Regions from separate parts of the Bacillus tuaregi genome, predicted to be linked through region 1. Evidence: predicted binding sites of a transcription regulator. Region 1 holds the regulator's gene; each other region holds the start of a gene.
What was found. Region 1 encodes Rex, which represses fermentation and respiration genes when NADH is low (regulators of the CRP and FNR family bind a similar motif). Its sites were predicted from a motif close to TTGTGAAATATTTCACAA; they were not measured.

Region 1 (2,206 bases):
GGGTTTTAGAGGATTACTGATAAAATGAAATAGATATGCTTTATACAGGATATATGTTAAAGGAGAACTTCACTTTGAAGAAAGAATATTGGTTTATTTTGATTGCATATACATTCATGCACCTTTCCGGGATTTTAGGGGTACCTCTTGTCACTTATTTTGGTAGTTTATTAGGAAAGAGCCCTCAGGAAATGGCGGAACTATCTGTTTCCTTATGGATAATGATTAGCTTTTCTGTTACTCTCATCATCATTCTTTTTCTCCTACGAAGGGAATGGACAAACCCTGTTCGCAATGAAAGGGCTTTGTCACCTCGAGACTCCATGTATTGGGCCGTTGGAGGAATTTTTTTGGCCTTCTTTGCCCAAATTACAGCAGCAAATATTGAATATTTGCTTGGTATTGAAATAGGATCAGATAACACAGAGCAAATCGTTAATCTCATTAAGACAGCTCCTATGGTCATCCTTGTCACTTCCATTATTGGACCCATTCTAGAAGAAATTGTGTTCCGTAAAATTCTATTCGGGGCTCTTTACACCCGATTGAATTTCTTTCTAGCCGGTCTTATCAGTTCACTTATTTTTGCCTTTGCACATGGGGAGCCAGAACACGTACTCCTATACTCAGCAATGGGCTTTACGTTTGCTTTTTTGTATGTCAAAACAAAACGGATACTGGTCCCGATTTTCGCTCATGTATCAATGAATACCATTGTCGTGATTATGCAGCTATATCCGGATTTGTTCCAACCATTATAAATCTTAATTCATGGAGGATTATGCTTTGAGACAATCACCGCTTTTTTCGGGTATCATTTATATATTTCTTGGTACATTATTTACCTTCTTCGCGATTCAAAATATTAACGAGGATGGCGGCTGGGGATTTTTCACCATCTTGCTTATTATCCTTGCCACCTTTGACTTTGGTTCAGGAATTCGAATGATTCTGTTTCACTTTCAGCTAAAAAAGCAGCAGACAAAAAAATGACCCTATAAGGGCCATTTTTTTATTCATCTGTTGCTTCTTCTTCTATTGAATAGTGCTTTAAGAAGTATACAAGTGATTGAAGCTCTACTGCTAGATCTATATGGTGTACGCGTACATGTGCAGGCACTGTTAAACGAGCAGGTGTAAAGTTTAATATTCCCCTTATATTAGCCTTCAACAGCCGGTCTGTCACAAATTGGGCTACCGGTGCCGGAATGGTTAGTATGGCAACCTCAATTCCCTGTTCCTCTATAACCTTTTCAAGATTATCCATATGATAGACAGGTACATTCCCAATCTTATGGTCGACTTTATCTGCCTGTACGTCAAAAGCGACTGCAATTTTGGTGTTATTATTTTTTAAGAAATTATAATTTAAAAAGGCCGTTCCAAGATTTCCGACTCCAATTAAAGCCACCTTTGTCAGTTCATCCTGGTCCAAAGTTTTACGGAAAAAGGATAGCAAATACTGAACATTATATCCATAACCTTTTTTACCCAATGCACCAAAATAAGAAAAATCTCTCCGGATTGTTGCTGAATCTACCTTCACTGCTTCACTAAGCTCAGCTGAAGATACTCTTTGTTTTCCAGACGCGTGTAAATTTGTTAAAAATCGATAATATAAAGGCAATCTCTTTGCTGTTGCTTGCGGTATCTTGGTCGTTTCATTTGCCATTCGAATCCCCCTTTTCCCTTCCTTATTCCTTTTTCACTTTGTGTACGGGCCATTAATGACTAAACACCTGTCTGTAAACACTTTCATTTTTACATCCTTTTAAAGTCCCCGTTTTTGCCACCTGTTTTCTCTACTAAATATGTCTCTCCTATCACCATTCCTTTATCGATTGCTTTACACATATCATAGACTGTTAAAGCGCACACAGACGCGGCAGTGAGGGCTTCCATTTCTACTCCAGTGCTCCCTTTCGTTTTAACAAAAACTTTAATAAACAATTCATAATCTTCATTCTTTGATTCCCATGAAAATGAGATATCAACACCAGTTAATGAAAGCGGATGACACATGGGAATAATATCCGATGTCTTTTTTGCTGCCATTATTCCTGCAACCTGGGCAACCGCTAAAACGTCTCCCTTTTTCATTTGGTTATTCGTTATTTTATCATATATTTCCTGACTCACAATAATACTTGATATTGCAGCCGCAGTTCGAAAGGACTCAGCTTTCTCACTGACATCTACCATCTTT
Region 2 (2,206 bases), on a different contig from region 1:
TAATCAGTTTCCTTCGTAATGAAGTAGAGGAAGGCCGATTAACAGAAAAATTAGCACCATTACAATCAGGTGTTGGTTCTGTTGCTAATGCGGTTCTTCATGGAATGCTAGATTCAGAGTTTGAAAACTTAGAAGTTTATTCTGAGGTGCTACAGGATGCGGTATTCGATTTAATCGATGCTGGCAAGGTAGATTTTGCCTCATGTTGTTCATTGACGCTTTCAGAAGAAAAAATGAATCATGTGTTTGCAAACTTTGAAAACTATCGCGATAAGTTAATCATGCGTCCACAGGAGATTTCGAATCATCCTGAAATCATCCGCCGACTCGGATTAATTTCAATCAATACAGCATTAGAGTTAGATATTTATGGAAATGTCAATTCCACACATGTTCTTGGAACAAAAATGATGAACGGAATTGGCGGCTCAGGTGATTTTGCGAGAAATGCCCGCTTAGCTATCTTTGTAACAAAGTCCATCGCTAAAGGCGGCGACATTTCAAGTATCGTACCATTTGTATCACACGTAGACCATACGGAGCATGATGTAGATGTTATCGTAACTGAGCAAGGCTATGCCGATTTACGTGGATTAGCACCGAGAGAAAGAGTCGGACTCATTATCGATAATTGTGCACATCCAATGTATCGTGAACAATTACGTGAATACTATGAAGAAGCACTACAAAGAGGCGGTCAAACACCTCACGTGCTAGAAAAAGCCTTCTCATGGCATACAAACTTTGCCCAAAACGGCACAATGCTACAAAAAGTACCAGCAACCGTTTAATTCTGCGAATTCTACGGTTCACATATAAAAACTAATCCGCGGGGGACTTAAAGGTCAAACAAAGCTTAAAGGGGTGGGTACCCCCGTCGGATTAACGCTTTACTTGAGTGGGGGACAGTCCCCCAACGCTTTAACGCATTACCTAATTGGGGGACAGTCCCCCAGTGCTTTAATGCATTACCCAGACGGGGTGGATGCCCCGATGGTCAGTTTTACTTTGAATTTTTTATTTCCCTATCAATGTTGGTTTTACCCGCATGGTGGATTTTCCCCCATCGGTTTATTTCTTTTCCTTCTATATATTTATATACTGCGCTTGGCCAGCAGCTGACGGAAAACAGCTGCTGGCTTTCTTTTTGTTCGAAAACAAATCTCAAAAGAAATCCATCGATAAAAAATTGACGGCAATTGGATGAATTGCTAAAATTATCCTTGAAGAACAAATGTGAATAAGTTCACAAATTTGTCACTTTTTCCGAAAACTATTTCAAAAGGAGTTTTCTTTTATGAAAAGAATCGTAACACTCAGCACTCGTAAACTGATGGACACTGCACAGCACGGAGGATGCGGCGCATGTCAAACCTCTTGTCAATCTGCCTGCAAAACCTCTTGCGGCATTGCAAATCAGAAGTGTGAAAACACACTAAACAGATAGGAAACAGGATCGAACCGCCCAACTGATTGCAGCTGGGCGGGTATTTTTATGTGAAAAAGGAGATAAAAATGATTCATCAATATAAACTAAATGGCTTTAACATTGTGCTTGATACCTACAGCGGCTCTGTGCATGTGGTCGACGACCTTGCCTATGACATCATTGAACTGTATGAGTCAGCCTCAGCAGAAGAAATCGTAACAGCCATGCTGAAAAAATATGAGGCTGACCCTGAGATTTCACCAGAAGAAATCCACAACACCATCACTGCAGTCGAGGAATTAAAAGTGAGCGGACAGCTTTTTACCGAAGATGAATATAAAAATCTCGCCATTGATGTAAAAAATCGAAAGACCTATGTAAAAGCCCTTTGTCTCAATGTTGCCCATACCTGTAATCTCACCTGTGACTACTGCTTTGCTAGTCAAGGGAAATATAACGGAGAAAGAGCCATTATGAGCTTTGAGGTTGGGAAGAAGGCAGTTGATTATTTGCTAGAAAACTCCGGACATCATCGTAACCTTGATATCGACTTCTTTGGTGGCGAACCGCTCATGGCCTGGAAGGTGGTCAAGCAGATTGTTGCTTATGCCAGAAGTAAGGAAAAAGAGTATAAGAAGCAGTTCCGCTTTACCTTCACGACGAACGGAATGCTGCTAAACGATGAGGTTACCGAGTTTCTGAATCAGGAAATGTACAATGTTGTCCTGAGTCTTGACGGCAGGAAAGAAATTCACGACCGCCTGCGCAAAACCGTAA
Region 3 (2,206 bases), 1.1 Mb from region 1:
CATGGCATCAACCAATATTCCGTATGTCTTTACAGGCACAGAAGCATTCCCACAAGATCTTGTGAAAAAAGCCGCAAAGGCACAATGGTATGCCAAAAATGTTGGTACTGTATACGGGAAAATTTTAATTGCTTGTCCGTTAAACTGGAAATCAAATGACAAGGATGGAGAAAAAATTGTCGGGGCAGCCGTGAATTCATGCTTTTTCCCGCTTTACGAGGTCGAGCAGGGTGAAACAACGATTACGTATGATCCAGAAGCAAAAAAGAAACGTATTCCGGTTTCTGATTGGCTTAACTATATGGGTAAGACAAAGCATTTATTAAAAGAAGAGAACAAGCCTATTTTATTAGATTTCGAAGCAGAAATTGAAAGAAGATGGCAAATTCTTAAAGCTAAGCACGAAAATCCGCTTCTATAATGCAGTAAACTAAAAAAAGTCGAGATTCTGGTAATGATACACAGTATCTCGACTTTTTATTTGGATGAAATCTTATAAATAGTGGGGGAATACTTTTAGATTATGAGGTAATGGCTATTTTGGACCAAAGCAACATATATTTTATATTCCTTTTTCTTTCACCTCTTTGCCGACGGTTTTTGCGAAAAGAAGATTGATATTGGTATATGAGCTGATCTAATTCTTGGCTGCATTTAATGGTATCATTATTAGTTAGACCCTTTTCATGAGCTAATTCTATCATCTTTTCTCGTTTCTTCTGAATCTCAGCTAATATGGTCTTTTTCTTGTCTTGCAACGAACTTCCTCCTGCCCCAACAATTTCTCATAGTAAATATGGAAAAACTACCCTTGTTGAATTATTGCAATAATTTTTAATATTGTAAATAGAATCGCAATATTAGACATTTTTTTTACTTAAAAAATGTTTCGACATATAAAAGAATATGAGCAATGGTTTGATCTACATGATATTTATATTGTGATAACCATCACTACAGCAGTTGAAAGGATTGTTTATAGTGTAATTACAATAAAAAAGAGGAAAATTTTTAAACCATGAAAGGGGTAATAGAAATGGAAGGCTGTATGAGTTCTATGATGGGGAATGATCCAGTGAAGTATAGTGAAGGCTTCGTAAAGCTACTTGCTGACCATGATGCTTTAAGGGAGCAGTTAGACGAATTGCTTCAAATGGTTCATCACCTAGAGAATCAAGTGGAGAAGGCGAAAGTTTTTACTGCCTTAACTGAGAATGTTGTGGTCTTTTTTAAGGCTCTTGAAGCCCATTCGGAAAAAGAAGAGACGATTCTTTTCCCGATGCTAGAGACCTTTATTGGAAAAAACGGTGGACCTATTGCCGTAATGGAGTATGAGCATGAGCAGGCTAAAGGATTAATTCAAGCCTTTCTAGCAAAGGCCGCTTTATTATTGAGCGATGTGGAAATGGTATCACATGCTACGCTGGTTAAAGAGGCCCATTCGCTTTTAAACTCGCATTTTATGAAAGAGGAAAATGTGTTATTTCCGATGGGAGAAAGACTATTTAGCGATACTGAAAAAGAAGAATTATTCGAGAAACTATCTATGTAGTGTTCATCATGATTAAAAAATAGCCGAAGGGTGTGTTCACACCCTTCGGCTATTTTTTATTTTCTTGTTAGGTGCACAAGATTTAAGTCTCTACCCTCATTTTGCATTAATTCAATCGGGAGTTGCTTCGCTTACGGGTAGAGATATTGTAACCGTAGTTCCTTTATTTACTTTGCTATCAAAGGTGATTTCTCCCCCAAAGGAATCAATGATTCTTTTACAGACAACAAGTCCGAGGCCTGTGCCGGTCTCTTTTGAAGTATAAAAAGGTTTAAATATTTTTTTCATCTCTTTAGCAGAAATGCCCATTCCCGTATCAGAAATTAGAAGCTGACATGCGTTATTTTTTAACTGAAGGTTTATGGTCAACTGTCCTCTTGTTTGCATGGATTCAATTGCATTTTTACAAATATTTAACAAGACCTGTTTCATTTGGTCCTTAGAACAATGAACAAAAATGGGATTGTCTGGTATCAGAAATTTACATTCATGATGATATCGTTTTGCTTCATAATCAATTAACGGTACTAATTCTGTTAGAATTTCGTTTATTTTGGTGGATTCCGTCTTAATGACGGAGGGTTTTCCAAGAACTAAAAACTCGCTCACAATTTCATTAATCCGATTAATCTCCTGGTTTATTACGGAAAAATA
Region 4 (2,206 bases), 2.3 Mb from region 1:
ACCTTAAAGCAGGCAAGGACTGGACTTAGCTTCTCTCGTGACAGCGGATATTGGGCACCGACACCCTTTAATTCTGCAATCAGAATCTTCGTATCCTCTGGCACGTTTACACCAGCCATTTTCGCAATGAAATGGGCAGGCTTTCCGACAATATCGGGATTAACGGCGCATGATTTTTCATTGATAACCAGTTTCTCAACCTTGGCTCTTTCTTCTTCATTTAAAAAGTAGCAGTTATTGGCTATTAATTCACTTTTGGCTTCTGCGTAAATTTCTTTATCTATAATAACGGCCTGCTCTGAGGCACAAATCATTCCATTGTCAAAGGTTTTAGATAAAATCAAATCATTTATTGAGCGATGAAGATTGGCAGACTTTTCGATATAACAAGGAACATTACCAGGTCCTACTCCAAGCGCTGGTTTTCCTGAACTGTAAGCTGATTTAACCATGCCAGAACCGCCAGTAGCTAAAATAAGTGAAATATGATCATGGTGCATCAATAATCTTGTTGCTTCTAATGACGGTTTTTCAATCCATTGAATACAATGTTCAGGAGCTCCTGCTAGAATCGCAGCATCCCTCACAATCCTCGCTGCTTCACTGCTGCATTTTTGCGCAGATGGATGGAAAGCAAAAATAATTGGATTACGGGTTTTTATGGCAATTATAGCCTTAAATAATGTAGTTGATGTTGGATTTGTAACCGGTGTTACACCAGCAATCACTCCAACTGGTTCAGCGATTTCGAAGGTTCCTTCCAACTCATTTTCATTAATAATGCCTACTGTTTTATCATATTTAATATTGTTATAGATATATTCAGTTGCAAAAATGTTTTTAATGATTTTATCTTCATAAACGCCTCTACCCGTTTCCTCTACAGCTAACTTGGCAAGAGGCATATGCTGGTCAATACCGGCAACAGCCATATTTTTTACAATTTCATCAATCTTTTCCTGATCGAATGAATGAAATTCCTTTAATGCCTTTAAGCCATTATCCACAAGAGTATCAATCATTTCAGGTACTGATGGTGATTCTACTTTACTTTTTTCCATAACTTCTCTTTCTTTTACAGCCATTTGTTTACCTCCAAATTTGTGAAGTATTTCACATTAGTTGTCAAAAAAAAATAATTAAATAAAAAACATGATGTGTCACCTGATGGGGCTTGCAGTTGTGGATGATTATTCCCGCACAGGGTTTCTTGGTATTTTCTCGAATGATATATCAGAGAATTTACTCGAATTGTTCTTAACGATCACTACAAAATTATTTGTCCATATATAAGAAGGAAGCTTAGTGCTTTCCTTTATAACCATCGCCTCAAAACGATCTCCCACTAATCCTTCGAAATCATCCTGTGTATACGTTTCTGTGTCGGTAGAAAAGTTCATCCATTTACAAACCATCATGTTTATCACTCCTTTGTTTTTCTATGGTATTAGAATAACACATAAAATCCATCATAGATTGTGAAATATTGAACAAATTATGAACTATTTTCACATTCTTCTTCGCCAAATCAACCCATTACCCTATTAACGTACCGGGGGACTGTCCCCCGGCGCTTTAATGCGTCAGAGAACAATCCCCTATTGTAGTTATGACTATAAAAGTGCTTATTTGGTTGATTTGGAGTGCGAGTGCTGAGATTTCTTTTGTTCTTGTTGAATTTGTTTATTGATGGTGCTTCGCTGTAGCTTTAAGGCGCGGATTTTTTCCGTAACAGCTTCGTTCGATGCATCCTTCTGTAGTTGTCGGTACAGATCCAGCATTTCCATATTAACCTTTTTATATTTATTCCAAAGATTACGAATTTTCAACGTTTGCTCTGCTATATATTCCCCTTTTTTTAGCTTATCCATTATCTCGTTCTGCCAGGATGGATCGCCAAGCTTTCCTGCTAGAAGATACAAATCTAAATATTCATCAACTGTTAGTAGTTTTTTCATCTTATTCCCCTTCCCATACAAAAATCATCTTCTTTTTAGAAGAGAACTTTTTTGTATAAAAAAGAAATCTCCCCCTATCTTTCAAAGCCAAGCTTTGCTGGATTTAGCACCATTCAAAATATATCTGCGGTTGCTGAGGCTTCATCAGGCCAGTCCCTACACCTCTCTTGATAAGATATTTTATAATCGATCCTACATGTTTTTTTCTAACCTATTAAAACGCTTCGTGTTGCCAAGAGTTATTATGC

Region 2: scfA (six-cysteine ranthipeptide SCIFF) is a predicted target of Rex. The motif match lies at 1,235-1,252, and genes of this name have one in related genera.
Region 3: BQ5321_RS16465 (hemerythrin domain-containing protein) is a predicted target of Rex. The motif match lies at 841-858, and genes of this name have one in related genera.
Region 4: adhE (bifunctional acetaldehyde-CoA/alcohol dehydrogenase) is a predicted target of Rex. The motif match lies at 1,102-1,119, and genes of this name have one in related genera.

Annotation. Positions count from the first base shown of each region.
Region 1 covers NZ_LT629731.1:4,002,814-4,005,019, forward strand. The annotation lists gene BQ5321_RS21575 (CPBP family intramembrane glutamic endopeptidase) at 75-761, shown strand; gene BQ5321_RS21580 (YdiK family protein) at 787-993, shown strand; gene BQ5321_RS21585 (redox-sensing transcriptional repressor Rex) at 1,013-1,672, opposite strand; gene moaC (cyclic pyranopterin monophosphate synthase MoaC) at 1,762-2,206, opposite strand, start outside.
Region 2 covers NZ_LT629730.1:357,906-360,111, forward strand. The annotation lists gene BQ5321_RS02315 (acetyl-CoA hydrolase/transferase family protein) at 1-791, shown strand, start outside; gene scfA (six-cysteine ranthipeptide SCIFF) at 1,298-1,447, shown strand; gene scfB (thioether cross-link-forming SCIFF peptide maturase) at 1,516-2,206, shown strand, end outside.
Region 3 covers NZ_LT629731.1:2,945,538-2,947,743, reverse strand. The annotation lists gene BQ5321_RS16475 (transketolase C-terminal domain-containing protein) at 1-421, shown strand, start outside; gene BQ5321_RS16470 (aspartyl-phosphate phosphatase Spo0E family protein) at 522-758, opposite strand; gene BQ5321_RS16465 (hemerythrin domain-containing protein) at 1,037-1,552, shown strand; gene BQ5321_RS16460 (PAS domain-containing sensor histidine kinase) at 1,664-2,206, opposite strand, start outside.
Region 4 covers NZ_LT629731.1:1,687,137-1,689,342, reverse strand. The annotation lists gene adhE (bifunctional acetaldehyde-CoA/alcohol dehydrogenase) at 1-1,085, opposite strand, end outside; gene BQ5321_RS10360 (hypothetical protein) at 1,191-1,418, opposite strand; gene BQ5321_RS10355 (hypothetical protein) at 1,626-1,958, opposite strand; SAM riboswitch class I at 2,030-2,135, opposite strand.